DNA from 3 places in the Pantoea rwandensis genome. Region 1 is predicted to be linked to each of the others. Evidence: predicted binding sites of a transcription regulator. Region 1 holds the regulator's gene; each other region holds the start of a gene.
The links. Region 1 encodes LexA, which represses DNA repair genes until DNA is damaged. Its sites were predicted from a motif close to TNCTGTATGTACATACAGNA; they were not measured.
Positions count from the first base shown of each region.

Region 2: LH22_RS10445 (DinI-like family protein) is a predicted target of LexA. The motif match lies at 2,781-2,800, and genes of this name have one in related genera.
Region 3: uvrB (excinuclease ABC subunit UvrB) is a predicted target of LexA. The motif match lies at 5,333-5,352, and genes of this name have one in related genera.

Region 1 is NZ_CP009454.1:159,181-169,575, forward strand. Features, by position in the region: gene LH22_RS00700 (LysR substrate-binding domain-containing protein) at 1-263, shown strand, start outside; gene traF (conjugal transfer protein TraF) at 383-1,633, opposite strand; gene zur (zinc uptake transcriptional repressor Zur) at 2,086-2,607, shown strand; gene LH22_RS00715 (CsbD family protein) at 2,673-2,885, opposite strand; gene dinF (MATE family efflux transporter DinF) at 3,049-4,371, opposite strand; gene lexA (transcriptional repressor LexA) at 4,498-5,112, opposite strand; gene LH22_RS00730 (diacylglycerol kinase) at 5,218-5,586, opposite strand; gene plsB (glycerol-3-phosphate 1-O-acyltransferase PlsB) at 5,714-8,137, shown strand; gene ubiA (4-hydroxybenzoate octaprenyltransferase) at 8,201-9,067, opposite strand; gene ubiC (chorismate lyase) at 9,092-9,610, opposite strand; gene psiE (phosphate-starvation-inducible protein PsiE) at 9,701-10,111, opposite strand; gene LH22_RS00755 (UTRA domain-containing protein) at 10,182-10,395, opposite strand, start outside.
Region 2 is NZ_CP009454.1:2,285,567-2,295,961, forward strand. Features, by position in the region: gene LH22_RS10420 (helix-turn-helix domain-containing protein) at 1-482, opposite strand, end outside; gene LH22_RS10425 (hypothetical protein) at 627-1,016, shown strand; gene LH22_RS10430 (hypothetical protein) at 997-1,326, shown strand; gene LH22_RS19940 (hypothetical protein) at 1,409-2,092, shown strand; gene LH22_RS10440 (hypothetical protein) at 2,220-2,486, shown strand; gene LH22_RS10445 (DinI-like family protein) at 2,506-2,745, opposite strand; gene iraP (anti-adapter protein IraP) at 2,915-3,208, shown strand; gene LH22_RS10455 (DUF6388 family protein) at 3,406-3,729, opposite strand; gene yedD (lipoprotein YedD) at 3,878-4,345, shown strand; gene fliT (flagella biosynthesis regulatory protein FliT) at 4,416-4,769, opposite strand; gene fliS (flagellar export chaperone FliS) at 4,769-5,176, opposite strand; partial or broken gene fliD (flagellar filament capping protein FliD) at 5,186-6,612, opposite strand; gene LH22_RS10480 (FliC/FljB family flagellin) at 6,948-8,633, shown strand; gene LH22_RS10485 (cell envelope integrity TolA C-terminal domain-containing protein) at 8,748-9,116, shown strand; gene LH22_RS10490 (HNH endonuclease signature motif containing protein) at 9,287-10,255, shown strand.
Region 3 is NZ_CP009454.1:3,481,920-3,492,314, forward strand. Features, by position in the region: gene moaC (cyclic pyranopterin monophosphate synthase MoaC) at 1-443, opposite strand, end outside; gene moaB (molybdenum cofactor biosynthesis protein B) at 446-961, opposite strand; gene moaA (GTP 3',8-cyclase MoaA) at 979-1,965, opposite strand; molybdenum cofactor riboswitch at 1,954-2,088, opposite strand; gene LH22_RS15900 (gluconeogenesis factor YvcK family protein) at 2,283-3,182, shown strand; gene uvrB (excinuclease ABC subunit UvrB) at 3,232-5,253, opposite strand; gene LH22_RS15915 (ABC transporter ATP-binding protein) at 6,162-6,878, shown strand; gene bioD (dethiobiotin synthase) at 7,079-7,750, opposite strand; gene bioC (malonyl-ACP O-methyltransferase BioC) at 7,747-8,502, opposite strand; gene bioF (8-amino-7-oxononanoate synthase) at 8,486-9,637, opposite strand; gene bioB (biotin synthase BioB) at 9,637-10,395, opposite strand, start outside.

The DNA.
Region 1 (10,395 bases):
GCCATTATGGTTTGCGCTTTGACCGCAGTTTTATGGCGATTGCCGCTGCCGTTGATGGTCTGGGGGTGGTGCTGGAATCCAAATTATTAGCAGAACGAGAGCTTGCCAGTGGGCGCTTAGTTTGTCCGCTGATTGAGACCACCCAGGAGATTCACTATATCGGCCATTACCTGGTGTTCCCACGGCATCAGCATCGCCACTTCGCGTTAGATAGCTTTAAAGATTGGCTACTTTCCCAGTTGAATCTGGCACAGCTTCGCTGATTGATTACGATCACAAATTCCGCGCCCAATAATGAAACAGGCCGCCAATGGCGACCTGTTTTTGTGAGCATGTTCACGCCATTTCAGGGTGAATGTTAGCGTGATGTGAAATGACGCAATTAGAAGTTAAATCCGAGCTGCAGCATGCCGCCCCAGGTATTATCGTCACCCACTGAACCAGCAAGATCCAGATGCACCGTGTTGTTAAACGGTGAAACGCCCAGACCTGCGGTAAACACATTGGCATCATTTGATTTCATATCCGCACGATAACCCGCGCGCAATGCTAACCAATCCAGCACGCGATACTCGGCACCCACTCCCGCATATTGGCTGCTTTCTTCCGATTTGAAACGTTTGGTTTGCGTCAAATCAACATCGCCTGCCAGGGTGAACGCGCCGTAGTTCCAGGCCAGACCTGACGTGACCAGCGGACGGATTTGATAGGTATCGCGGTAGCCTTCCACTGTTTTGGTGTCGATGTCGCGTGAGATCAGGTTCTGCCCTGTCACACCCAACGTCCAATGCTCACCAAAGTCGGTCGCGATGCCTGCATCAATGTTGAAGCCGGTATCGGAACTGCGGTATTGGCTGTTGTTGATATCACTTTTATCAAAGTTATAAATACTGGCGGTGTAGTTATACAGCCAGGTTTTTTGCAGCTTTGGTGTCACGCCCACAGAAACCGGATGGCCAGCGACATCAAATTCATGTGCAACGGAGACGCCATAATCGGTGACTAACGCCGCAAGGCCATTGCCGCTCGAACGCAGGTTATCCTGATCGCCCGGCCTTGGCGTGATGCTCCCATCCGCGACACCACGCAGATAGGTGATGTCGCTATCAACCACATTGGCGCGCACATGTGCCGTGCCGTAGGCTTTAGTAATAAAGGCAAAGGGCAGCGTATCGTTTGGAACAGTGACGGCAAAAGCGACTCCCGCAGTGCCGTTAGCTTTATTACCTTTCAAATCTTGAAGCTGATTGGCCATATCGCCTGCCGCAGCCTTCAGCTCCGGGTAACCTCTGAGATAATCAGCAAAATCGAAATCATCTATCAGTTGTTTATAACGATCAACACTGTCCGTGATGTCATCAACTTTGTTAATTAATTTGTCTTTGTCGGTAACCTGTACACCGGCTGAAGGGAATATGACGCTGACGTTATCTTCAGGTTTGGCTTTGGTCATCAATGCCGGGTTAGCCAGCACCGCTGAACTCCAGGTTGACGAAGCGACGCCGGTGCCACCCATGGCATCGTTACGCGCGTCATACCATGTACCTGCTGCCAGAGCTGAAGAAGAAAGAAATACTGCATTCAAACCAACAAGATAAGCTACTTTTTTGTGCCTGAATAATGTCTTCACCATGAGCCTGCCATCACCTTTGAAATGTCGCTGAATAACTCAGAAACGAAACAGTTTAGTTAGCCGCTATTCTGAACCCTGGCTAACGCATCATTGCTGTGAATTAAAAGGAAATAGCACTGCTGTTCGCAGAATTGGATACAACCACACCATTCTGCTGTTTAGTTATGCAGAAAAATGAACAAAGCCTAAATTGATGCCAGATATTACTTAAGACCTTTTGAACCTTAGACGCTAACCCGGTGAGTTGCAAAGCAAAAATAGCGTGATAATTACGCTATATGACTGATCTAATGTAGGGTCTGAAATGAGCGGTTTTATCAGCACAACAGGAAGGTTAAGTTAATTTATTGATTAACGAGATTTTTCCTGGACTTTAACCGGGTAAAAAGCAATCACAGCAGGGTAAAAGTTTGTGTGATAAAATAACATCGCCTGCAACCTGGAGAACACTTATGTCAAACCTCACGCCCGCACAACTGCTTACTCAGGCAGAATCCCTTTGCCTTGACCGCGGCGTGCGCCTGACCACTCAACGCGCTGAAGTGCTGCGTTTAATGGCTGAGCAGAATGGTTCGATCAGTGCTTATGATCTGCTGGATCAACTCCGCATCAGCGAGCCACAGGCTAAACCTCCGACCATTTACCGCGCGTTGGATTTTCTGTTGGAGCAGGGTTTTATTCATCGTGTTGAATCGAATAACAGCTATGTGGTTTGCCACCATTTCGACGAGCCTGCGCATACTTCGGTGATGCTGGTGTGTGATGGTTGTGCGGCAGTCAGTGAAAAACACGCACACGGCGTAGAAAAGATTATTTCGGGATTGGCCGATCAGGCCGGATTCTCACTGCGCCACACGGTTATTGAAGCCCATGGTTTGTGCGAGAACTGCGCAGAAGTCGCAGCGTGCAATCATCACGATAGCTGCGATCACGATCATGAGATTGATACGAAAAAGAGAGTGAGAAAAGGGTGAGTGGCACTTCCTTGTGCCTTGCCGACGGGTGATCGGCGGGGTAGGAGCATCTTCCTTAATTTCGGTTACCAGCGGTAATCTTTATTGTGACTTTCCCAGTCTTTCACTTCACTTTCGGCCTGGTCTTTCGCATAGCCGTAGCGTTCCTGAATTTTACCCACAAGCTGATCGCGTTTACCTTCGATGACCGTCATATCGTCATCCGTCAGCTTGCCCCACTTCTCTTTCATTTTCCCTTTAAACTGCTTCCAGTTACCGCTCGCTTCGTCTTTGTTCATCATAATCCTCCACATCATCCTGAGTGAGATGCGATGTTCTCCTAATAAATCAGGAAATCACCCACACAACGCGCTACTCAATTGCGCCGTTTGAGATAATTATAGTAGCCAGATAGGATTACGCAAAAAATACAGAATAATCTGTAGGTTACGCTTCGCTTATTCAAACAGTGAACCAGCTGTCGTGTCGCCAGTGACGTCGCCACATCCACCAGAGCGTCAAGCCGCGCAAGGCAAGAAACACCGTCACCGCCAGCCATAAGCCGTGATTACCGAGCCACGGGAGTGTCAGTAAGGCAAGCCCATAACCCACTGCCGCCATCACCATGCTGTTGCGCATTTCACGCCCACGCGTGGCGCCGATAAACATACCGTCCAGCAGATAACACCAGACACCGATCAGCGGCAGAATCACCTGCCAGCCAAGATAACGATCGGCCATCTCTCGCAGTGGCTCAAGCGAGGTGAGCAACGCCACAATTTGAGGGCCGGTTACCGCATAGATGGCGGCGAACGCCAGGGCAACGATACCGGCCTGACGGCAGGCAGCATGCCAAATCAGTAATAAGCGACTGCGATCTCGTGCTCCCACCGCTTCACCGGAGCAGGCCTCCACGGCATAGGCAAAACCATCCAGCGCATAGGCCGTAAACGTCAGGAACATCAGCAGTACGGCATTCACCGCAACAACATCTGGCCCTAAACGCGCGCCCAGCAAGGTGAGTGACGCGAAACAGATTTGCACCATAAGCGAACGCAGCATGATGTCGCGGTTGAGCCGGAACAGGCGTGCCGCATCACCACGCCAACTCTGTTTTAGCAGATTGAAAGAAATGCCACGCAACTTAAGCACACGTACCACCATCCATAACCCCACTCCCAGCGTGACGTACTCTGCCACCGCCGTTGCCGCCGCCGCACCCGCAACGCCCCAGTGAAGCTTCAGCACAAACAGGAGATCGAGCAGGATATTCACCAGGTTACCGACAATGAGCAGCACCATCGGCGCTCGCGCATATTGCACGCCGAGCAACCAGCCTAAAATCACCAGATTGGCTAAGGTCGCCGGTGCGCTAAGCCAGCGAATGTTGATAAAAATTTGTGCCTGGTGCTGCACTTCCGGGCTGCCGCCCATTAATGAGGCTGCGACCAAACTGAAGGGCGCGCGCAGTAATAAAAACAGCACGCCCGCCACCAGAGCGATCAACAGAGGTTGCGTCAACGCCCGCGCCAGGGCGGTTTTATCGTTCGCGCCAAACGCCTGCGCAGTCAAACCCGTGGTGCTCATGCGCAGGAACAGCAGCAACATAAAGATGAAACTGGTCGCCGTTGCACCTACCGCCACGCCACCGAGGTAAATGGGACTATCGAGATGGCCAATCACTGCCGTATCGACGACACCGAGCAGCGGAACGGTAATATTGGAGAGAATCATCGGCAGCGCCAGCCGCCACAATGCTTTATCTGAAGAGGAAAACAGCCGCATTCGCCCGTTCCATTGTTGCGCTGGCCAATCGGACCATTAACCGGCAATCAGCCTGAGGAGGAAAATCAGTGTATCAGACTGCGGTCAGTACAGTGACCAACCGCAGCGGGGGAATTCAACGAGAGATTAAAGCCATTCGCCGTTACGTACGATACCCACAGCCAGACCTTCAACGGTCAGAGCCTGCTCACGGGTATCGACTACAATTGGCTGGAATTCGGTGTTTTCTGGCAGCAAATGCACAATGGCACCCTGCTTTTTCCAGCGCTTGACGGTCACTTCATCATCAATACGCGCCACCACAACCTGACCATTACGGACTTCCTGAGTTTTATGCACTGCAAGCAAGTCGCCATCCATAATCCCGATGTCTTTCATCGACATACCACTCACGCGCAGCAGGAAATCAGCGGTAGGTTTAAACAGATTGGCATCAACCTGATAGTGCGCTTCGATGTGCTCTTGCGCCAGCAGCGGCTCACCGGCGGCCACGCGACCGATCAGCGGTAACCCTTCGGAGACTTCTTCTTCCATTAGCAGGCGGATGCCGCGAGATGCGCCGGATACAATCTCGATGACGCCTTTACGCGCCAGTGCTTTCAGGTGTTCTTCCGCAGCATTGGGCGAGCGAAAACCCAGTTGCGCAGCAATTTCCGCACGCGTTGGCGGCATGCCGGTCTGGTTAATGTGGTCGCGAATCAGATCATAGACCTGTTGCTGCCTGGTGGTTAACGCTTTCATCCCGCCCCCTGGTTGTTTATACAGTCGCTGTGAGTATATACAGGTATTGGCGAAATGAAAACCAAAACAGAGGGAAAAATCAGCGGTTTGAAGATTCTGGAATACCTATCGCAAATGCGACCAGAGCAGCGCGATCCAGACAAACAGAGCCAGTAAGATAGCCAGCAATACCGCCGCTGAGCCCATATCTTTTGCTCGTCCGGCTAAAGGATGGCGCTCTTGCCCAATGCGGTCCACCACCGCTTCGATGGCGCTATTCAGGATTTCAACGATGATCACCAGCACCACGGAGCCAATCATCAGCACACGGGAAATCGCATCAACATCCAGCCAGCAGGCCACCACAATCGCCACCAGTGCGGCAATGGCTTCCTGACGAAATGCGGCTTCATGTTGCCAGGCGGCGCGCAAGCCCTGCCAGGAATAACCGGCTGCATTCACTATTCTTTGAATACCGGTGACGTTATTTGCCATGCTTTGGAACCCTTGATGTGATTTGGCGTCAATATGTGGGCTGTTTGAGGTCGTGTAAGCCACAGATCTTCGTTGCACTTTCTGGTATGCTTGCCGCGCTTTGCTAACAAGAGGCTTTAAGTTGTCTATGTCAGGTTGGCGTAAACTTTATTACAAACTATTGAATTTACCACTCTCTTTTTTGGTAAAGAGTAAGGTCATTCCGACCGATCCTGTCTCAGAACACGGGATCGATCCGACGCGTCCAGTGATGTATGTTTTGCCTTATGATTCAAAGGCTGACCTGCTCACTCTCCGGGCGCAGTGCCTGAAACATGATCTGCCCGATCCGCTGGCTCCGCTGGAGATCGACGGCACGCTATTGCCGCGTCACGTGTTTATTCACGATGGCCCACGCGTATTCCCCTATTTCGTTGCCAATCCTGAGTCGGTGAAGCTATTCCACGACTACCTCGATTTGCACCGCAGTAATCCGAATCTCGACGTCCAGATGTTACCGGTTGCGGTCATGTTTGGTCGTGCGCCAGGACGTGAAATCCAGGGTGAAGATACGCCGCATCTGCGCATCCTTAATGGTGTAGAGAAATTCTTCGCCATTTTGTGGCACGGACGTGACAGCTTTGTGCGCTTCTCGCCAACCGTTTCCCTGCGCCAGATGGCGACAGAGCACGGCACCGATAAGTCGATTGCCCAGAAGCTGGCACGCGTGGCACGCATTCACTTCGCGCGTCAGCGTCTGGCTGCAGTCGGGCCACGTCTGCCCGCACGTCAGGATCTGTTCAATAAGCTGCTGCAATCCAAAGCGATTGAAAAAGCGGTTGAAGATGAAGCGCGCAGCAAAAAAATCTCGCACGAGAAAGCCCAGCAGAATGCCGTTGAGATGATGGAAGAGGTCGCAGCGAACTTCTCGTATGAGGCCATTCGCGTCACAGACCGCGTGATGGGCTGGCTGTGGAGCCGTCTTTATCAGGGCATCAACGTCAACGGTGGCGAGCGTGTGCGTCAGCTGGCGCAAGATGGCCACGAAATTGTGTATGTGCCCTGCCATCGCAGTCACATGGACTATTTACTGCTCTCTTACGTGCTCTACCATCAGGGCCTGGTGCCGCCACACATCGCGGCCGGCATCAACCTGAACTTCTGGCCAGCGGGTCCGATTTTCCGTCGCCTGGGCGCTTTCTTTATCCGTCGTACCTTCAAGGGCAACAAACTCTATTCCACGGTGTTCCGTGAATACCTGGGCGAGTTGTTCAGCCGCGGATATTCAGTCGAGTATTTCGTTGAAGGCGGGCGCTCACGCACGGGCCGACTGCTGGATCCTAAAACCGGCACGCTGTCGATGACGTTGCAAGCCATGTTGCGCGGCGGTAGCCGTCCGATTACGTTTGTTCCGATCTACATCGGCTATGAACACGTCATGGAAGTGGGTACTTACGCCAAAGAGTTACGTGGCGCGGCCAAAGAGAAAGAGAGTTTCCTGCAGATGGTGCGCGGGTTACGTAAACTGCGCAATCTTGGCCAGGGCTACGTTAACTTCGGCGAACCCCTGCCGTTGATGAACTATCTGAACAAAAACGTGCCGGAATGGCGTGATGCGATCGATCCGATTGAACCGCAGCGTCCGGCATGGATGACGCCGACCGTGAATGATATTGCGGCACGTCTGATGGTGCGCATTAACGAAGCCGGTGCAGCCAACGCCATGAACCTGTGCGTCACCGCGTTGCTGGCTTCTCGTCAGCGTTCTCTGACGCGTGAGCAGTTGATTGAGCAACTGGAATGCTATACCCAGCTGCTGCGTAACGTGCCTTATTCGCCGGAAGCGACTGTGCCGGAGATGAGTGCTGAAGCGCTGCTTGATCACGCCATGGGCATGAACAAGTTCGAGACGGAACAAGACAACATTGGCGATATCATCATTCTGCCGCGCGAGCAGGCCGTCCTGATGACCTACTACCGCAACAACATCCACCACATGCTGGTCATGCCATCGCTGATTGCCGCTATTGTGCAGCAGCATCGTGAGATCAGTGAGGCGGAGCTGCTGCGTCAGGTGAGTCTGGTTTACCCGATGCTGAAGAGTGAGCTGTTCCTGCGCTGGGATAACGCCGAGCTGCCAGGCGTGCTGAATGCCCTCTGTGCTGAGATGGCACGACAAGGCCTGATTACCGAGCATGATGGGCAGTTACGCATGAATCCAGTGCGTCACCGCTCGCTGCAATTGCTGGCTGCCGGTATCCGTGAAACGTTGCAGCGTTTTGCCATCACCTTCGCCATTCTGAGTGCCAAGCCGACGATTAACCGCGGCACGCTGGAGAAAGAGAGCCGCACGCTGGCGCAGCGTTTGTCTGTGTTGCATGGCATTAATGCGCCAGAGTTCTTCGACAAAGCGGTATTTACCGCGCTGGTGCTGTCACTGCGTGATGAAGGCTACATCAGTGATTCAGGCGATGCCGATGCGGAACGCACCCACATTATGTGGCAGATGCTGGCAGAGCTGGTGACCGGTGATGTCCGTTTGACTATTGAAAGCGCTGTAGCCCACGAATAACGTCGGGCATCAAAAACAGAAAGGCGACCCTCAACGGGTCGCCTTTTTTATGGCATTAACCACTTAAAACAGGTCAATAAATGGCTGAGTATTGAGAAGTACGCCGATAAACAGCACCAGCCCAACATAGTTATTATTCAGAAAGGCCTGGAAGCAAGGATCGCGTTCACGTTGAGCAATCAGCTTTTGTTGATACACAAAGAAGCCGCCCGCCACCAGCAGTGACCAGTAAAACGCACCGTTCAGATGCAACATCAATCCCACCAGCGCCATTAGCCCCAGCGTGGCCAACTGCAATAAGCCGATGATCAACTTATCGAAACGACCGAACAGAATCGCCGTGGATTTCACGCCAATCTTCAGGTCGTCATCACGATCAACCATCGCGTATTGCGTGTCGTAAGCCACCGTCCAGCAGATATTCGCGAAGAACACCAGCCAGCAAACAAGAGGTAAGGACTCACTAACTGCCGCCCAACCCATTGGAATCGCCCAGCCGAATGCCGCTCCCAATACCACCTGGGGTAAATGGGTGTAGCGCTTCATAAACGGATAGACCCATGCCAGTGCCAGGCCACCAAATGACAGCAAAATCGTCATACGGTTCATGGTCAGCACGAGCGCAAATGCCAGCAACCCCAGCACGACAAACAGGATTTTGGCCTCTTTCTCCGTCACCACGCCGCTCGCCAGCGGACGCGATGCGGTCCGTTTGACATGACCATCCACCTTACGGTCCGCATAATCATTGATCACGCAGCCCGCGGCACGCATCACAATGACGCCGAGCACAAATACCACCAGCACAGACAAAGGCGGCACCGCCATGCCTGATAACCACAGTGCCCACATTGTGGGCCACAGCAGCAACAGCGTGCCAATCGGTTTATCGATGCGCATCAGGCGCCGATAAGCCTGCCATTTGGTCATGGTTAAGGTTTTTTCCACAATCCTTTATCCTTGATTCAGCGCGCGGTACAACGGCGACGCTGGTAAAAACAGTTCAGTTAGCAGCAGCGGTTTGCCTGATAAACGCAGGCGCGAGCGGCGTCCCCACAGATCATCCACCTGGCCGGGATCGATAAAATCGCGGCTCAGCGTCGAGGAGGCGAAAAGATAGCGCCCCAACGGACGGGTGCCAAGATTTTGCAGCATCTGCTCCGGGCCGTTCAACGTGCTTTCTGGCACCACGGTTCGCCCAATCAGCCAGGGTTCGCCATCGCCACACAGCACAATTTCACGTAACCAAAAGCGCTCATCGGCGGGCAGGAATTCCGCTTCTGGCGCCATCTCGTCAGCGGTAATAAAGCTTTCGCGGATCAGTTCCACCGTCACCTGCTGGCAATGCTGCTCGAAACGACGCGTCATGGAGTCTTCCTCCAGCAACCAGTCAAGCAGAGGGGGGGAAAGCAAGGGGGAAGTGGCTGGCAGCCAATGCAGTGCGAGTAACTGGCGCAGCGCGTGATGCGACATCAGGACATCTCCGGAGAAAAAGTTGCCCTAGTTTAACGCAGAGAATCGGGCGTGGCACTGCTGGTTGTGCCACACCCGACAGAAGGGGGATTATTCGCGCTTTAAGCGATTGCTATTGGCTAACCACAGCGTGACCACCAGAATTAAAATCGCCGCTGAATAATAAAGCGTGTCGAACGGGTTTTTGTGGTCAACGATTATTAGACGAATGATTGCGGTGATGCCGATATAGATGAAATAACGCAGCGGAAAGTGATAGCCGGACTGGAAGTACTTCACGATCAGCGCGATAAATTCAAAATAAAGAAAATAGATCACAATGCCTTCGATCAGCAGGTAGGACGACGCCTGCTCACCGGTGCTGAACAGCACATTGGCTAAATGGATTGTCTCTTTGCCAAGGAAGACCACCAGGATGACAGCCAGCGTCACCAAACCCATATTCAGAACCCATTGTAAAACTGAAGCAATAAGCTGCCCCATCGCTGATTTTGTTGTCATTTTTATGCGCCTCAAAGTACGGAAACTTTCTGAGGCTATCATGCTGTAGTGTGATCAAAATCACAATATGCTACACATCAACATCCACACAGAGCGCGTCATAACGCCAGTACTCACAGTCACAGTCGATCACCCGTTTATGTTGATCGCGGTTGATACGTGTAATCAGTAATCCGGGAGTGCCGCTGGCGACATTAAGTGCCGGTGCAGCGCGCGCCGGTAACGGACCAGGAAGAATGGTAAAGCGTGCGCCGCCGTAACGAATGCCATAACGCTGATCGTAG
Region 2 (10,395 bases), 2.1 Mb from region 1:
TTGATGTGCGCCAACACCACATCACCCGGTTGCGGCGCAACCGCTGGGTCGAAAATCAGCGTATCGCCGGGTCGGTAGTCAGGTTGCATCGCGGCATCATCCAGAGTGATCGCCAACGCCGATTCACTCAGTTTGCTATCGCTATAGAGAAAGCGGGTTGCCTGCTGCTGAATCAATAAGCGCTGCTCCTGCATCCATGCTGCCGCTTGTGTCAGAGTGATCAACGGCAGGGCGCTGACGTCACTGACTTTAGACGGGGTGGTAAACACCTCGCCCTCACCATCAATAATCCATGCGGCAGTACATTGCAGCAGTTCTGCCAGCCTTAACAGATTCTCGCCACGCGGAAGGGTCTCGTCCTTTTCCCATTGTGAAACAGCAACGTGTGACACGCCAATGCCGCTTGCCACCCCTTGCTGTGTCAGCTTCAGGTTTTTACGACGGCTGCGGATGCGCTCACCCACAGATTCTTTTTTCATCATCTTGACAACTCCTCTGTGTTTTACTTAAGTATACTTAAATTCATTAATTAAAGTAAACTTAAATTCTGATGTTGGCCGCATAGCTGGCAAGGGCGGCCAACATGTTCCTCAGGCGGATCCCTTGCCAGTTAAGAGAGGTGAGGCATGGAAAGTAGTTTGGTGACCAGCGTCGGTGCGCTGCTTCTCGGTGGCGGTGCGGCAGCTGTGTTCTGGAAACCCTTAATGGCAGGCATCGCGGCCATCGTCACCAGCAATCGCGCCGGCGGCGAGATCATCACCAGCTACAAAGAGCAGGTGATGCTTCTCAAAGAGAGCCATGCGCTGATGCGCCAGGAGAATGATGACCTGCGTATTCGCCACGACAAAAACCTGCGGCGCATCTCTTCGCTGGAGACCGATCTACGGCTGATAAAGAACGCGTTGGGCATTCTGTTAGCCACCACGGAATCTGATCATAGCGATAAATTCCGCAGTCAGATCAATCAACTGATCACCACCTTAGAGGAGAGTCGCGATGGTGCAGATAAACAGTGAGTTTTCAGTGCGAGGCCACCGGCGTCAGCTACTGCTAGGCGGCCTGCTGCTGATGCTGTCGCTGCTGTGTGTGGCGATGACGATTATGTTCGTGTTCGTGAATAACAGCGCCAATCGCCGGGTGGAAGACATTCGCCAGCAGTACCGTGCGATTTCGGACCGGAGGGAAGCGCGGGTGGCCGAACTGACCAGCCAGTTAGTGACGTTGCAGAAAAAACTCGATGGCTTGCCGAATCGCACCGCGAACAAAACGGCGGACAAAGTGAAGCAGGTGGTGGGGGAGGACGCGCCGCCCGAATCGACGCATTAAGGAGGCCATGATGAGTATTACCGAGCGGATTGCAGTTGGCTTCGGCCGATTGCGGTCTTTATTAAGCAAGAAGGAGAAAATTATGAGCGACCAAACTGTAATCGAAAATAGTGCAACAACTGCAACACCGGATGCCAGCACGCTGTCACCGTTAGAGAGTTTTGCTAATGAGGTGGCGGGGAAGGCGGAGAGCAGTGCATCAGCGGCAGATGGCTCAACTTCAGCCGTGAGTAACGCGCCAGGGCAGGACGCCATAGCACCAGTGTTAAGCAGCGTGCCTGCAACGGATGCTTCAACGACAAACGTGGATAGTGAACCAGCACAGGACGTCTCAACAGCAGCCGTGAGTAGCGTGCCAGCGTCGGATGCTTCTACGCCCGCGGTGAATAGTTTTCCAGCAGCTGACGCCACACTTCCCGCTGAAGACAGTGCAGCTGTCCCAGACACCTCAACGCCAGCAGTGAATGCTGGCAGCGAGGCACAACCTGCAGCGGCCGTAGCGGATGCAACGGATCTCACTCAGCAGTTGGCCACGCCGGATCCGCTAGCAAACGGTTCTGCCAGCGCCGGGCCTTCATCGGCTTCTACCGTCGGCAATCTGGCTGAGCAGCCTGTAGCAGGAATCATTACGGATGCGGTCAGTCAGGATATCAGCGCTAGCGTGAAGGACTTCACTCAGGCATTCAACTTTGTCGAAAGTGGGGTTGAGAAGTTAGGTACGGCCGCGAAGGATGAGCTGATTGCCCTCGCGCGCAAGTATCTTTAATTCTGTGGCGGCCTTCGGGTCGCCTTTTCATCTTCCGATTATTCTTAATGCGGTCTCGCTATTTTCTACTAACTTTAATCATTCAGACGTTATTTAAACGGGTTTAATTAGCGAAAAGGAAGATAGCATGAGTGATACAGAGGCAATCAAAACCAAAACTGACTACCTGCGTGATGTCACCTCCCAGTTAAAAGAGATGCGTCACTATGCGCAGACCAATACTGAGACGCTATCCAGCCACTGGTTGGCATTTGATGCAGGCGAGTACAAAGATAAAGAGTACGCAGGACGTTTTGACACGCTGCTCAACAAGCAGGGACAGCTGTTAGATGATATTGAGCTGGCGATTCAGGATTTAGAGATCGCCATCAATCACAGCGAGCAAGAAGGCTAAGTTCCCCCACGCTGGTGGCTTAATCGGCCACCAGCCACATCTCGGCTTCATCAAACATCTCTTCAACAATACGCGCTACGGTTGCTTTATCGTTCTTACTTAAATCGGTATCGATAGCGTTGCGTTCCATCGGCTTAACGCGCACCTCAATCTCTGGGAAGACGCGTTGCACGCGTTTCTCAAGCTCCTGCAAAATCATCTCACGCGCGCCCGGCAGACCGGCAACGTTGCGTTTATCGTAAATCAACTCCACAAACATCAGGGCATTCCATTCATCAAGCGGGTGCGCCATATTACTGTAAATAAAAACAGTGGCAAGTGATGAACCGTTGCGCCGCGAAAATTTTTTGTTTCTGGCAAGCGCAGCACCACATTTGCGTTGATACTCAACAGCGTTACACAGGGAAATGGATTCATGAGGGGGTAATATGCGGCAACTGGTGATCGATATTCTGCTGAAAATGGCAAAGATGGATACGGATGCAAAAGAACTGGTGGCACAGGTGGAGGCACAATCACTGCTGCTGGCGGCATTATTGATTCAGGCTAAAGAGGATAATTCGCTGACCATCACGGAAACCGTGCAGGACGCCATCGTTACCGCATCGCGTTCTGGCGAGTTGTTTCTACAGTCAGACGTGGATCTGCTATTGACGCACATTAACCGCCTGCTAGCCGTTGCGCGTTATGTCGAAGTGAAGGGAGTCGAGCGAGAAGGATAGGGTAAAAAATACTACCTCTGGAGGGGAAATCCAGCAACTCCTCCAGAGGCGGCGCAATAGCACCTTCGTTCAAGGACAATCTACGACCGAAGCCGTCAGATAGAAGTTATACAACTTCTTCTGACTTGTACAACTTTTTCCTTGCCGATTTGTGTGGTTGGAGGTGTGCTTGAGATATATTTTTAGGGCCGCTGCGCTTAAAGTTCGTTCTTGATGCAAAACTCTTCCCACGTCATGCCGAGCGCTTCCGCATGTGATTTCAGGTAAGTTTCAATGGCTTCAGCCGCAACCGCTTTATCAGGCTCTGCCAGTTGAATGGAAAACAGCATGCCATCCAGCTTTTTCTGGCGTAAGAATGCCGCATAAATGCGCTCAGCGTGCCACTCGCGCAGTTGGCGCAGTGACAGGTTGGCCGCGCGCGCGTCGCTCTCGGTCAGTTCATCCAGCGCGGCTTGAAAATCGGCGTGTGCGGCAAAAAACATCGTGCGTGCCTGGGCGTAATACTCTTCTGGGGTTTTCATGCGAATTTCCTGCTTATCGACTTGCGCGCTAGTGTAACGTGCGCGAGCCGTATTGTCAGGCTCAGCTGGCTTTTCACCGAGATTCCTTGCGTAACTTACGCGAAAAATTATAACGTAGCCGCCATTGAGGCGAGTGTAGGGACCAGGAATGAAAAAGTGGATGGTATTGGCCGCGCTGGGCTTGAGCGGATGTGCGCAGATCAGCAATTACGATGAAGCGGTAAAAACCCCGGCACCAGTGGAATTGCAAGGTAACTGGCAAACTGTCGGACCGCAGAGCAAGTTGATCAGTGGCCAGGCGATGGGCAGTCTGATCATTGGTGCAGAAGGCGACACGCTGGACTGCCGCCAGTGGCAGCGCGTGATAGCTAAACCGGGCAAGTTAACCCGCCTGAGCGATGAGTGGGTCAACGTGACGCGGCAGGTGCGCGTCATGCCGATAACGCTGGAGAACGGTGAACTGCGTTATGACGGCTTGCGCATGCGTAAGGTCGATCAACCCACCGTTGAGTGCCAGCAGGCGCTGGAGCAGGTGGCGAAGCGTCCAAAAGAGGCGGTGATACAGGATATTCAGCCGCAGATTATGGAGCCGGTGTCGGTCCCTGCGCAGAAGTGATGCCGTAAGCAAAGCATAAAAAAAACGGGTGAGCATCAGCTCACCCGTTTCTCATTCAGCCCGCCGCGCATTAATTCTGCGGCAGATACACATTACCTTGCTTGCCGTAAGCACTCATCACCGACTTTTGCATCGTGGATTGACCAATCAACTGCGACAGTTCGTCCATGCGCGCCTGTAGTAGACGTCTGACTTCACTCTCATTGTCCAGGATATGGCGCAGTACCGGGCGCAGTTGTTCTTGCATAGAGTTGGACGGTGGCGAGGCCTCAGTCGAGCGGGCCAACGTTTGCACCGCACTGACGTAATCCACTTCCTTAATAATCAGGTCATCCCATTCGCCGTCTGCGGCAAGGCGCAGCATTCCATGGCTGAGATCGAGTAGCTGTTGGTAAACGTTTATCAGTTGCGGTGCGTTATTCATTAAACGGCGTCCTGAAGGTGTTGAGGTTGTGCGACTTCTTTCCAGGCATCCGCGATGTTACGCAGAAGGCCTTCTACTTCTTCGAGAGCTTCAACATCATTACGCAGATTCGCCTGAATCAAACGGCGAACCATATAGGCATAAAGACCTAACAGATTGTCGGTGAGGTCATCGCCTGACTGCTCATCCAGACCCTGCTTCAGTCCGCTTTCGATGATGTTAATCGCTTTGGAAATCGAATTACCTTTTCCCTGAATATTGCCATCCTGCATAAACAGGCGAGCACGGATCAGTGCACTGATCGCGCCGTCAAACAGCAGCGTGATCAGTTGCTGTTGGTTGGCGCTCATTACGGAGCTTTCCACACCAATTTTTGCATAGGCCTGAGTGCCATTTGCGCTGTACATGTTCACTCCTTACGATTTCGAGCTAGAGCTGCTTGACGTATCGAACTGCTGCGTCAGGTAAGAACTGGTGCTGTTCAGCGAGCTCATGGTGACGTCGAGCTGGGTAAACTGCGCTTTGTAACGCGCGATCATATTGTTGATACGCGTGTTCATGTCGTTGTACTGCTCGGTCAGATTGTTCAGCGTCTTACTGACACCGTCTTTTGCTGACTGAATGCTGCCAGTGGAAGAGAGCCAGCTGGTGAGGTTAGTGGCCAAGGTGGTGGTGATGCCGGTGGTTTTGCCGTCACCCACAATCATCTGTTTGATGCCATCCGGATCCTTCGTCAACTCGGTTTTGAGCTTGTCGGAATCCAGCGTCAATTCACCCGTCGTCGGATCAGAAGTAATGCCAATCTGTGCCAGCGTTTTATAGGTTGAAGAGCTCGACGAGTTGGTCAACATGCTTTTGATCTGCGTCTGGATGCTGCGCAGGGTGCTATCACCACCAGAGCGCCGTTGCTGGAGTCCTGAGTATCGGAACCAACGTCGACTGCTGTGTATTTGGTCAGGCTATTGAACTGATCCAGCAGGGTGTTGTAAGCAGTGACAAAGTTTGAGATCGCGGTGGTCGCTTTAGAGGTATCTTGCGCGACAGTCAGCGTCTGGTTACCGGTGGTTGTGTCATTCAGGTTGAGCGTGATCCCTTCCAGCGCATCACTGATGGTGTTGCTGCTGTTGGTGATCTCAACGTTGTTCACCGTCAGTTTGGCATCCTGCGCCGCCACGCTCACGTCCATCGGGTTATCGGCATCGGTCTTGGTCGAATCAAAACCGACGATATTGTTCAGGGTGTCATCGCCCGTCACGCTAATCGATGAAACGGCATTGGCCTCACCCGTTTTGGAAGAGGTCAGCGACAAGCGGTAAGAGCCGTCTGCCACTTTGATAATACTTGCGCTGACGCCGGCGCTGGCACCGTTGATGGCGTCACGCATGCCAGTCAATGACGTCTGGTCGGTGGTCAGCGAGATATCTTTGCTGGAGCCATCAGCGAGCTTGATGGTCAGGGTGCGGCTGGTGGCAGAGCTGTCGCCCAATGCGTTGGTGTTGCTGGTTTGCACCGCAGAGGTCAGGGTCTGCGCCTGTGCCAGCTGCGTGACAGCCACATTATATTTACCGGCCACCACAGTGCCAGACGTTGTCGCGCTAAAGGCGCTGCTGCTACTGGTGGCGGTGGTGGCAGAGAACAGGTCTGCACTGTTCAGCGCGGTGTTGGCGGTCTGGAAAGTCGTCAACGCACTGGAGAGCGTACCGTAGGCACTCAGCTTTGCGGTATAAGCGCTCTGCTGATTGGAGATCGGTGTTAAGGAGGCTTTTTCCGCAGTGGATAAGCTATCCAGGATACTACTCAAGTCGAGGCCTGAACCGACACCGAGGGTAGTGATACTAGCCATGTTGTTTCCTTTTCATGTCGACACGGAGAGTGAATACCGCGGTTATCGGCTTATTTGAGGCAAAGTTTAGATTTATTTACCAGCGAGTGATAAAGCGAATAAAGGCTATAGAGAAGGGTATTTCTGGCGCTAGAAAAATGATCAAGTTGCACTAAAGAAGTGCGGGGGCAGGGCGATAAAGATAAGCGTGACAGGTTGAAGGGAAAAATTTTCGCCTGGTACTAAAAAAAATCTAAAGGTTGTTTGAAGGCAGACGATAACAACTTTGACGGCGCTGAAGCCGGCGGGTTGAAGCCCACACCTTAACCAAAGACTTGATTAATAGGAACTTAACCATGGCTCAAGTAATTAACACCAACAGCCTCTCGCTGATCACCCAGAACAACATCAACAAAAACCAGTCAGCGCTCTCAACTTCTATCGAGCGTCTGTCATCTGGTCTGCGCATCAACAGCGCAAAAGACGATGCAGCAGGTCAGGCAATTGCCAACCGCTTCCAGTCAAACATCAATGGTCTGACTCAGGCTGCACGTAACGCCAACGACGGTATCTCTGCTGCGCAAACCACCGAAGGCGCACTGTCTGAAATCAACAACAACTTACAGCGTGTACGTGAACTGACTGTACAGTCTCAGAACGGCACCAACAGCCAGTCTGACCTGGACTCAATCCAGGACGAAATCAAATCACGTCTGGACGAGATTGACCGCGTGTCAGGTCAGACCACCTTCAACGGCGTGAACGTGCTGGCGAAAGATGGCTCTATGAAAATTCAGGTTGGTTCTAACGACGGTGAAACTATCACCATCGACCTGAAGAAAATCGACTCTTCAACCTTGGGCCTGACTGGCTTCAACGTTAACGGTGCTGGATCCGTGGCTAATACTGCTGCAACAGGCGCTGACCTTAAAGCAGCTGGTACTCAGATTGGTACAACCAATGGTTATACAGTCTCTGCTGGATTGAGCAAATCAACAGCGGCAGATGTACTGAGCAGCTTAGCTACTAATGATACTGTCACCGCTACCGTTGATAACGGTCTTACATCTACTCCAGCATCTAATACCTACACTTATGACAAAACAAGCGGTTCATTCTCATTTGGTGTTAATATCGGTGCAAATACAGCCGCTCAAGGTACCAACACGGGCACTTTGCAAAGCTATCTGACTCCTAAAGCAGGTGATACTGCTAAGCTCTCTGTCACCATCGATGGCAGCGCCCAGGATGTTATTCTTTCCAGCGATGGTAAAATTACCGCGGCGGATGATAATTCTGTTCTTTATTTAGATACAACTGGCAACCTGACTAAAAACGGCAGTGGCTCACTGCAACAGGCCACGCTGAGCAGCCTTGCAACTAACCATACTGCTGCACCAGCTGTTAAAGCTGTAGATATCACGGCTGCTGATGGCACGAATATTCACATGGCTGGTGGTAACGCAGCTGGTGATAGCGGTGCTATTACAATTACAAATGCTAAAATTAGCAGTGCAGCTTTAAATTCAGCAAGTACTGCTGCAGGATTCACTACTTCAACTGGTTATACTGTAAGCACTGCTGGTGCTGTGACTTCTGGTGGTAACGATGTATATACTCAGAAAGATGGTACACTGACAACTGATAACACCGTCACCTATTATCTTCAGGATGATGGTTCTGTTACTAACGGCTCAGGCAAAGCTGTATATAAAGATGCTGCTGGTAAACTTACAACTGATGCCGCTACCACATCAGCAACCACCGCAGATCCATTAAAAGCACTGGACGCCGCTATCAGCAGCATCGATAAGTTCCGTTCTTCACTGGGTGCGATTCAGAACCGTCTGGATTCAGCGGTAACTAACCTGAACAATACCACCACCAACCTGTCTGAAGCACAGTCTCGTATTCAGGATGCTGACTACGCCACTGAAGTTTCAAGCATGTCTAAAGCACAGATCATCCAGCAGGCGGGTAACTCAGTGTTGGCTAAAGCTAACCAGGTTCCACAGCAGGTTCTGTCTCTGCTGCAGGGCTAATCGCTACTTAAGCTCCTTGCTTATCAAACCCCGCTTCGGCGGGGTTTTTTTATACCTGCATATCATGAATTTGCAGATATACTCACAGCTCTCACTATTCACAGGACGTGAACCATGCGTAATCGATTTGCCCTTTTAACGCTTCTCCTGGTCTCTGGCTGCGCGCCCATAAAACACCCTCGCACATACACGCAAAATCCTCCTGCGCCCGTTGTTACCGATCTCAAAAGTTATTACGACGCCGTCCACTTTGCTATCCAGACGCAGTTTTTTGACGTCGACAACTACGTTGGTAAAACCTGTCAGATAGACATTGATCTGGATGACAAAGGGCAGCTAAGCGACGTACATATGCGCACCGGTGATTTATCGCTTTGTACCGAAGCGTTGTATGCGGCTAAGCATGCTAAACTGCCGGTACCGCCTTCGGCAGAAGTGCATGAGAAGACCAAACATATGGTGATCAACTTCGCACCTCAGTGATAATTCCTGCATTAAACCAAATTTGATCTCATCAGCGACGATGATTTCCCCCAGCACCCTATAACCCTAAAAAAGTAACCAACCTGTTACAGTCCCGCACAGAATTGCCGATAACTACCCCAGAATCATTCCCATTTTTTGCACGTCTTTTTTCTGTTTCTGGGGTGTCTATGCGCTTCAATTATGACTTGTTACCGGGTGAGCTACTGACCTTCGAAGAGATTGCGTTGCGCTATGCGCAGCAGCATCCTGATGAGAAAGAACTCACCGCCCGCGGGTTGCTGAGCCCGTCGACCAGCTTTCGCAATTTGGTGATCCGCGCGGTGTTTGCGCAGGAGGAGATCAACAGTCCGTTAGAGGATCTGCTGTTCGTCTCTGACGATAACGAGCGCAAAAACTATCTGCGCCGTTTTGAGCACTATCTGAAAAGCCAACAAGCTTTCCTTTATTTCCGCCGTAACGATGAGATTAAGAAGGAAGGGCGCTGGAAGGTGGTGGGTGAAACCCAGGTTTACGCCATGCTGGATCCGAATTCGGCAGAAGCGCAGAACTTGCTCACCAGCCGGGGCTTCAAACTGGTGCTGATGCGACAGACGGAAGAGGAGGAGTATTGGCAGCTGTTTGATCCCCATGCGCACCCTTGCTTCCCACTGTCGCGCAAAATTCAGTTTCTGGTGGTGCTGAGTACGCCGCAGCATAAAGTGCCGACGGCGGTGATGCCAGGCGCAGAAGTCGGGCGGCGCGTAAAGGCGAAAGTGTTCCAGCGTGCCAGCCAGGCAGAGTTTAATTCAGCCGTTAAAGCGCGCTATGGCGCCTGTATTATCACCGGCACGCAGCTTACGGAACGTCACAGCTGGCCGTGGGTGGAGGCCTGCTATATCGATACACAAGAAAATGAAGAAGGTTTTCTTGCCGATAACAGCGTCGATAACGGCTTGTTCCTGCGCAGTGACTTACAGCGGTTGTTTATCAATAAAATGATAAGCATAAACGCGGAAACCGGTCAGGTGCTGTTTAATCCAGCGCTAGAAACTGAAGCGCCGATAAGCGATTTTTATCAGACACTTGAGGGCAAAACCTGTGCACTGTGGGACGCCGTGCCGCCTGGCACGCGGTTAAGGCTGAAAAACCTGCGCTAAAGAAACCACCGATGGCGGTGCATTCCACCGCCATCCATAACAAATTTGAAATAACCTCGCTTTTGCCCGCCTATTCTGCCAATCGAAACCCCTACAGAATTGGATAATCATGCCGATAACTTTATTAACGCAGGGTAGTC
Region 3 (10,395 bases), 1.0 Mb from region 1:
CTTTTGCTGAGCAAACGCAACTGATCGATCACGATATCTTTCTGCACCGCTTTGCACATGTCGTAAATGGTCAGCGCAGCCACCGATGCGGCGGTCAGCGCTTCCATTTCCACGCCGGTTTTTCCGGTCAGACGGCAACGCGAGGTCACGCGCACGCGGTTGTGCTCAGGCTCGGCCACCAGCGTCACTTCCACCTTGCTCAACATCAGCGGATGGCACAGCGGGATCAACTCCCAGGTGCGTTTCGCGGCCTGGATCCCGGCGATGCGTGCCGTGGCGAACACATCGCCTTTATGATGGCTGCCGTCGATGATCATCTGCAGCGTTTCCGCGCTCATCAGCACCAGCGCTTCGGCCTGGGCTTCACGCACTGTTTCGTTTTTACCGGAGACATCCACCATGTGGGCTTCGCCAGCGGCATTGATATGAGTTAATGATGACATGCTTACAACTTCTTCAAATGAGAGACAAAATTACAAGGGCGCGTGCGTGCATCCAGCTGTTCTTCAATGATGCGTTCCCAACCGCTGCGGCAGGCGTTGGTCGATCCCGGCACGGCAAAAATCAGCGTCTGATTCGCCAGCCCGGCCACCGCGCGTGATTGCAGCGTGGAACTGCCAATCTCTTCGTATGAGATCATGCGGAACAGTTCGCCAAAACCGTCAATTTCCCGATCAAACAGCGGCAGCAGCGCTTCCGGCGTACTGTTTTTGCTGTTAAAGCCGGTTCCGCCGTTGACGATCACCACCTGCACATCATCGCTGGCAATCCAGCGCGACACCGTGGCGCGAATGCGGTAACGGTTATCAGGCACGATCGCGCGATCCACCACCTGATGCCCGGCTTCTGTCAGTGCCTCGCGCAAGTAGTCGCCCGAGCTATCATTGCTGGTATCACGGCTGTCCGAGACGGTCATCACCGCCACATTCAAGGCGACAAACTCGCCGGTAGGTTTACCCATGGCTGTAACTCCTGTGTTTAGCCGCCAATGAAGGAGAGGTTTTGTGTGATGCCGGTATTGCCCTGATGCAGGAAGTGCGTCTGCTTTTTCTGTCCGAGACTGTGGGCAATACGCGCCTGTAACTCACTCTGCTGGGCATCGGATGCCAGTAAATCGCGCAGCGGAACACCGCCGTCGCCAAACAGGCACAGATGAAGATTACCCATGGCTGACACGCGCAGACGGTTGCAACTGGCGCAGAAATCTTTTTCGTAAGGCATGATCAAACCGACTTCACCCTGATAGTCAGGATGGCGGAACACCTGCGCAGGACCGTCACTGCGACCGCGCGACTGGCGTTGCCAACCCTGCATGATCAGTTGATCGCGAATCACCTCACCCGAGATGTGATGACGCCGGAACAGATCGCCGCCCTCGCCGGTTTCCATCAGTTCGATAAAGCGCAGCTGAATCGGACGGGTGCGGATCCAGTCGAGGAAGGTCGCCAGGCTGTGGCTATTGAGATCGCGCATCAGCACGCTGTTGACTTTGACCTTCTCGAACCCGGCGTCAAACGCGGCATCAATTCCGGCCATCACTTCCGCGAATTTGTCCTGGCCGGTGATGGCGTGAAACTGGCGCGCATCAAGGCTATCGACACTGACGTTAATGTGGGTGAGCCCGGCATCACGCCACGCGCGCACGTCTCGCGCCATTCGGTAGCCGTTGGTGGTCATGGCGATCTGGCGAATGGCATCGTTTTCGCGCACCGCTGCGATGATATCGGTGAAGTCGCGACGCATAGAGGGTTCGCCGCCGGTGAGACGCACTTTTTCCGTGCCCGCGGCCGCAAAGGCACGCGTCACGCGGCGAATCTCGTCCAGCGAGAGAAAACTTTTGTTGTGATTACCGTTCGGTTTATAACCATCGGGTAAACAGTAGGTACAACGGAAGTTACACACATCCGTGACCGACAGGCGCAGATAGTAGAAGCTGCGCGCATAGGCATCTGTAAATTGTGGCACCTGAACACCTTTCCAAATACGGGAGATGCAGTCATTTCTTTCTGCACCCTGGCAGCGATGCTGCGGCCAGGCATCCATATCGTTATGACTTAGGCATGCCAGGCTTGGGAGTCTGTTGTCATTGTGGACAACACGGTTAATTCGAATGGTAGCGCGATTTCTCCCTCGCATCCATCAGTGAATTTCGCTATATATATTGATACATAACGTTTTTTCACCGCATTTTCGCCGCAGGATACGGTAAAATGCGCGACAGATATTGATACACATCACTTCAACTGCACGACAACCTGCAGTTGTCAGTTAAAAGGAACAGCATGAATCGTACCCTGGCAGATTTGGATCGCGTGGTAGCACTGGGCGGCGGGCACGGCCTGGGTCGTGTGATGTCGGCGCTGGCACCGCTGGGCTCACGCCTGACCGGCATCGTGACCACCACCGATAACGGCGGATCCACCGGACGCATTCGTCGTTCGGAAGGCGGTATTGCCTGGGGAGATATGCGTAATTGCCTGAACCAGTTGATCATGGAACCGAGTGTGGCGTCGGCAATGTTTGAATACCGCTTTGCCGGTAACGGTGAACTGGCCGGCCATAACCTCGGTAACCTGATGCTGAAGGCGCTCGATCACCTTAGCGTGCGACCGCTGGAAGCCATCAACATCATCCGCAATCTGCTCAAAGTCGATGCCTTCTTGATTCCGATGTCGGAGCAACCGGTAGACCTGGTGGCGCAGGATTGCGAAGGCAATATGGTGTATGGCGAAACGGCAATTGATGAGATGAAGCTACCGCCGCAAGAGTTGATGCTGCATCCCAATGTCACTCCCACTAAAGAAGCACTGGATGCGATTGCGGAAGCGGATTTGATCCTGATTGGCCCAGGCAGTTTTTACACCAGCCTGATGCCCATTCTGCTGATGGAGGAGATGGCACGCGCACTGCGCCGCACCCCAGCCACCATGGTGTTTATTGGCAATCTTGGACGCGAGTTAAGCCCGGCCGCCAGCCTGACGGTGGCGGATAAACTGGCGATGATGGAAAAAGCCATCGGCAGGCGAGTGATTGATGCCGTGGTGGTTAGCCCATCAGCGGACGTCAGCGGTGTGGAAGATCGCCTGATTGTACGCGAACCGCTGGAGGCCGCCGATATCAAGTATCGCCATGACCGCCAGCTGCTGCGGATTGCATTAGAACATGCGATTCAGGCAGTGTGACCCTGCGAAAGCCGTGTGCGTGATGGCGACCCAAACCCTCACGCTTCTATTAAGAGGCGGCGATAAACAACTCGCGCAGCTGGTGCAACTGGTCGCGCACGCTGGCGGCCTCTTCGAACTCCAGATTCTGCGCGTGCTGCTGCATCTGCACTTCCAGCTCGTGAATTTTCTTCTGCATGGCTTGTGGCGTCAGCGCCAGATAGTTGGCCTCTTCTTCTGCCGCCACACGTGAGGCAGTTTTGCCCTTGCCGCGCGTTTTCACCACATTTTTGCCCAGCTCAAGAATATCGGTGATTTTCTTGTTGAGGCCCTGCGGCACAATGCCATTCTCTTCGTTGTAACGCTGCTGCTTCTCTCGACGACGTTCGGTTTCGCCCATCGCGCGTTCCATCGAAGGGGTGATCTTATCAGCGTACAGAATCGCCTTACCGTTGATGTTACGCGCCGCACGGCCAATAGTCTGGATCAGTGAACGTTCGGAACGCAGGAAGCCCTCTTTATCCGCATCGAGGATCGCCACCAGCGACACTTCCGGCATGTCGAGACCTTCGCGCAGTAAGTTGATGCCCACCAGCACATCGAACTCACCGAGACGCAAATCACGAATGATCTCCATACGTTCAACCGTATCGATATCGGAGTGCAGATAGCGCACCTTCTCGCCGTGCTCCACCAGATATTCGGTAAGATCTTCCGCCATGCGTTTGGTCAGCGTGGTGACCAGCACACGTTCATTGATCGCCACGCGTTTGCGAATTTCTGACAGTAAGTCATCCACCTGAGTGGCGACCGGTCGCACTTCCAGAATCGGATCCAGTAGCCCGGTGGGACGTACCACCTGATCAATCACTTCGTCACCGGATTTTTCCAGCTCATATTTACCCGGCGTGGCCGAGACATAAATGGTTTGCGGTGCCAGCGCTTCAAACTCTTCAAAGCGCATCGGACGGTTATCCAGCGCCGAAGGCAAGCGGAACCCATATTCTACCAGCGTCTCTTTACGTGCGCGGTCGCCACGATACATGCCGCCAATCTGGGGAATGGTAACGTGCGATTCGTCCACCACCAGCAAACCATCGGCGGGCAGATAGTCAAATAAGGTCGGAGGTGGCTCGCCCGGACCGCGACCCGAGAGATAGCGCGAGTAGTTTTCAATGCCGGAGCAGTAGCCGAGTTCGTTCATCATTTCGAGATCGAACTGGGTACGCTGGCTGATGCGCTGCTCTTCCAGCAGTTTGTTGTTCTCCAGCAGCACCTTACGGCGATCCACCAGCTCAACTTTGATCTCTTCCATCGCCTGCAGAATACGCTCGCGCGGCGTCACGTAGTGCGTTTTCGGATAGATAGTGAAACGCGGAATCACGGACTCAATCTGGCCGGTCAGCGGATCGAACAGCGACAAGCGCTCAACTTCTTCGTCAAACAGCTCGACACGCAAGCCGATGTCGTCGGATTCAGCCGGGAAGATGTCGATCACTTCGCCACGCACGCGGAAGGTGCCACGCTGGAACACCTGGTCGTTGCGGGTATATTGCAGCTCCGCCAGACGACGCAGAATGCTGCGCTGGTCGATAATCATGCCACGCGTTAAGTGCAGCATCATTTTCAGATAGAGATCGGGATCACCCAGGCCGTAAATCGCCGAGACCGAGGCCACCACAATCACATCGCGGCGCTCCAGCATCGCTTTGGTGGCCGAGAGACGCATCTGCTCAATGTGTTCGTTCACGGCCGCATCCTTCTCAATAAAAGTGTCGGAACTCGGCACATAGGCTTCAGGCTGGTAGTAATCGTAGTACGAGACGAAAAACTCCACGGCGTTATCCGGGAAGAACTCTTTCATCTCACCGTACAACTGCGCCGCCAGCGTTTTGTTCGGTGCCATCACCATCGTCGGGCGATTGAGATCGGCAATCACGTTGGCGATGGTAAAGGTTTTACCCGATCCAGTTACCCCCAACAGGGTTTGGTGTGCGAGACCATCCTCCAGCCCCTCTTCAAGACGACGAATGGCCTCAGGCTGATCGCCTGAAGGTTTGAATTCAGAGTTGAGTTTGAAGGCTTTACTCATGGTTTTGCGGTTCCTGCAGAAGATGTCAGCGAGCAGGCTGATAATTCTACTCTGCTATGACGAATTTGCCAGAAAAAAATACTGGATATATTTACAGATATCTTGCACGATAACGGGGAAAGCACCTGTTTCGCTTCAGTGCAATTTAAGCGGCAAAAGGCAAAAGCTTGTTGCGCAAGGTTATCCCCAGAGCCGTGACGCTTTTAACATTTGTCAAGAGAGCGTCATTAAATTGCAGTCCGATGACAAGGCAGAAAAATCTCAGGCTTGCTTTTAATTAACCTGCTGATTTTATTGATAATGACTTCAAAGTCCAGTTTCGCAGCATAATGTATGCAGGCCGCGTATTTCCTCGCTTCCACACGGTTTTCAGTCGCTAATGCACAAGGTTATCCACAGGAATAGTGGATAACTGAATCCAGCCCCGAGCCCATCAGCTGTGTATAATTTTCTCCGCTCTTATCCTGGCGTGCGAAATATTTTTTTTTGCGTTTTTTTTCCGCCTGCCTTAAACCGCTTTAACTATCCTTTTCGCAAGTCAAGCACCATTGTTGTCGTAAAAACCGTACCTTGAGACCACTTATTTCTTCAGTGATTGCCTTATCAGTGAACAGATGCACCAGAAACGTTAAGCATTCAGCACCGTCAAAGTGCAGCCAGGTTATTACCCAGTGGAATTATTAAGCATTACTCACCTTTTAAGCCCGCTTTCACCTGATTCTGACGCAGAATGCCTCGTCCCACTAACCTGGCCTGGTAATTGCAGTAGTTTAACCATGGAGTGACGAGTCCATACGGCTTGCCTTGCGAGCTAACAACAGCAGTGTCCACCCTAATCGTGCACGACTGTATGCCAGACGACACAGAGCGGGAGCATTCAGGCAAATAATCTGGAAGGAGTATGTCAGATGCTGAGTTTACGTTCGGTGAATCAGTTCTACGGTCACAACCATATCCTGTGGGATGTGGATCTCGATCTGCCGCCCGGTACCTGTACGGGTGTGCTGGGCAGTCCTGGCATGGGCAAAACCACGCTGGTGAACTGCATTATGGGTCGCTTGCCCATTAACAGTGGCTCGATGATCTGGCAGGAAGATGGCTCGCCACCCGAGAATTTGTTGCTGCAGCCCGCTGAACAGCGTGCGCGCATGGGGATCGGTTATGTGCCGCAAGGTCGCCATATCTTTTCGCAGATGAGCGTGGAAGATAATTTAATGATCGCCCTGATGGCCGCCCAGGACGATCGCAGCCGCGCCATTCCTGAAATGGTATTTGATCTGTTCCCGGCACTCTATTCCTTGCGTCATCAGCGCAGTGGCGAATTGCCGATGGATCAACAGCAGCAGCTGGCACTGGCGCGTGCATTAGTGCTGCAACCTAAGCTACTGATTCTGGACGAGCCGACCGAAGGGATGTCTCCGTGGCTGGAAGAGGAGATGGGCAACCTGATCCGCCGTCTTAATCGCGATTACGGCCTGACCATTTTGCTGCTGGAGCAGCATGTCTCCTTCATCCGCCGCGTGGCAGACTATTTCCTGCTGCTTCACCGTGGTCGCAATGTGGCGCAGGGTAAGGTCGCTTTGCTGGATGATGTGACGGTGAATAAGTGGCTGACAGCGACCTGATGACCTGGTCGCCATCAATCAACTGCACCCCAAATGCTGGTTCATAATCTGACATTGAAGGTGCGGGTCTATGGCGGCCCTACGGACGAAATGACGTCAGGTGCGCATTGTTGCGCACCTGAGATAGGTTCGCCATTCATAACGATCCTACGGGCGATATAAACCAGAGTGCGCATGGAAGCGCATCTTAAACAGGTTCATTATTGCGGCAACGTCAAATACTGACCGCACTCGGCCTGTTGTGCTTCACTGTCCAGGTAGGGAATTTCACCGAGAAACGGTGCATCAATACGTTGACGCAGGGTGGCCATATACTCAGCATGTCGCTTACCCGGCGGCTGAATATCATTGGCAATCCAACCGGCTAACCGCAACCCACGCGCCTTCACCGCTTCCCCTGTCAGCATCGCATGGTTAATACAACCCAGCTTTACACCCACCACCAGAATCACCGGCAGCTGTTCTGCTTCGACCCAGTCGGCATAGGTCTGCGTCTCGGATAACGGCGTAAACCAGCCACCCGCGCCCTCTACCAATACCCATTCGGCCTGCTGCTCGAGCGCACGCAATCCGGCGGATAAGGCAGAAAAAGCGATCGGCCTGCCCTCTTCCGCGCTGACAATATGCGGTGACGTCGGCTCGACAAATGCCACTGGATTAACCTGCTCATAGCTGAGCGTCAGGCTGCTGTAGCGCTGCAACGCCAGCGCATCGCTGTTGCGCACGCCTTCAGGGGTGATCTCACAGCCCGATGCCACAGGCTTGTATCCTGCGGTACGTAATCCCGCTGCGCTTGCCGCCTGCAACAGTGCGCCACTGGCGACCGTTTTCCCCACTTCGGTATCCGTTCCGGTAATAAACCAGCGTGTCATTTATGCAAAACTCCATACATCAGGTGATAACTAAGGCGATAACCCTGCGCATCCTGCGGCCAGTACTGCTCCAGTTGCGCGAGCTGCGAGCGCGTGAGCGGCTGCGCGCCACGTCCGTCGTGCAGATGCGTGGCACCAATGCCTTTCAGAGAACGCATGGCACTCAGCGCGCTGGGGAAATGCAGCGTGATAATCTGCGGCTGGCACTGTGCCGGTAAGCCAGTGAGAGCGGCAGAGAACTGTGCTGCACTGAGAAATCGGTTGGCGTGCTGACGGCCATCTAACCTAGCCCAGGCTTCATGCACTTCATGCAGGGAGCCATCAAGCAAGGTCGAGAACAGCACGCTCCCCCCTGGCCGCGTGACGCGCAGGAACTGATGCAGCGCCAGACGCAGATCGCTACTCCACTGCACCGCCAGATTGCTCCATACACCATCAACGCACGCATCCGGCAGCGGCAGGTTATCGATATCGCCTTGCAGATAGTGCTGCGCCGAGCGCTGCTCTCGTGCGGCATCCAGCATCACGCTGGAGAGATCCAGCGCCGTCAGTTCGCGCCCACGATCGCGCCAGTAGCGGCTGTACCAGCCGGTACCACAACCCGCATCCAGCAGATGCGGCCCGAAACCCGCAGGCGCCAGTGCCAGGAGCGCATCGCCGCTCAGGCGTTGCAGTTCGGCATGCTGCTCATAATGCTGTGCCGCACGGCCAAATGCTTTGGCAACGGCTTGCTTGTTAACCTGCAGCGTCATACAGCGCCTCCAGCAGACGATCAATATCGTCATGATGATGAGCAGCCGTGAGCGTAATACGCAGCCGTGCCGTGCCCGGTGGTACGGTCGGTGGACGAATAGCACTGACCCAGTATCCGGCTTGCGCCAGCCGTTGTGATAACGCCAGCGCCGCGCTATTTTCACCGACGATCAACGGCTGAATCGCACTGTTCGATGGCATCAGCTGCCAGGGCAAATCAGCGGCACCGGCGCGGAACCGCGCAATGTGGCTGTTTAGCCGCTCACGCAACGCATCGCCCTGCTGAATTTGCTGCAATGCCGCCAGCAGCGCACAACACTGCGCCGGTGGCATCGCGGTGGAATAGATGAGATGGCGTGAAAATTGCTCGACATAATCCGCCGTGGCATCATCACACAGCAGCGCGGCACCACTGACGCCGAAGCCTTTGCCAAAGGTGACAATCAGCAGTTCCGGCTTCACGCCTTGCTGCCAGCAACTGCCGCGCCCCTGCTCACCACATACGCCAATGCCGTGCGCATCATCCACCAGCAGCCAGCCGTTGGCGCGCCGCGTCTGTTCCGCAAGGGCGGCGAGCTGTGCGCTGTCACCATCCATGCTGAATACGCCTTCCGTCACCACCAGCGTGCCGCCTTCTGGCGGGGTAGCCAGCAGCTTCGCCAGGCTCTCTGGCTGATTATGCGCAAAGCGGCGTAACGTCGCCGGGCTGTGGCTGGCCGCATCCAGTAACGAAGCATGCGCCAGCTTATCGGCAAGGATACGATCCTGCTTTTCCGCCAGCAGGTGGATCACCGCCTGGTTGGCGGCAAAGCCAGAGATAAACAGCAGCGCACGCTTGTAGCCCAGCCAGTCAGCCAGCTGCTCTTCCAGTTGTGCATGATGACGGCTATAGCCGGTGACATGTCCCGATGCGCCAGCCCCCGCACCCGCTTCTGCTGCGCCCTGTTGCCAGGCCGCAATCACCGCTGGATGCTGGCTCAGCCCGAGATAATCATTGCTGGAAAAATGGCGGTAGGTAAGCCCCTCCAGCGTTATCTCACGCACGCTGTTGTGTTCAACCCGGCGCCGCAGTCGCCAGCCATCGGCTTCACGTCGCGCCGTCAGCGCCTGTTCGATGCGTGATGACCAGACCATCACACCGCCGCGTTGTAGAACTGCTCGGTATCGGCGTGCACCAACTGCTCGCTGAGCTGATACTGCTGTTCGTTATCACCGGCAGTCGTGGCGGTATGTTCTGGATTAAGACCCAGCTTGCGGAACAGGATCAGATCTTTGTCCTCTTCCGGGTTTGGCGTGGTCAGCAGTTTGCAGCCATAGAAAATCGAGTTGGCACCCGCCATAAAGCACATCGCCTGAGTCTGCTCGCTCATCTGTTCACGTCCTGCGGACAGGCGGACATGCGACGATGGCATCATGATGCGCGCCACGGCGATGGTGCGGATAAAGTCGAACGGCTCAACGTCATCGTTATCGGCCAGCGGCGTGCCTTTCACTTTCACCAGCATGTTGATCGGCACGCTTTCTGGCGGTGTTGGCAGGTTCGCCAGCTGCACCAGCAAGCCAGCGCGGTCTTTCACGGTTTCACCCAGCCCGACGATGCCGCCAGAACAGACTTTGATGCCTGCGCCGCGCACTTTATCCAGCGTATCCAGGCGTTCCTGATAGCTGCGCGTGGTGATGATGCTGCCGTAGAATTCCGGCGAGGTATCAAGGTTGTGGTTGTAGAAATCGAGTCCCGCTTTGGCAAGGCGTGCCGCTTGCGTATTTTCCAGCGTGCCCAGCGTCATACAGGTTTCCATGCCCATCGCTTTAACGCCCTGCACCATCTGCTCCAGATACGGCATGTCGCGTTCGTGCGGGTTTTTCCACGCAGCGCCCATGCAAAAACGGCT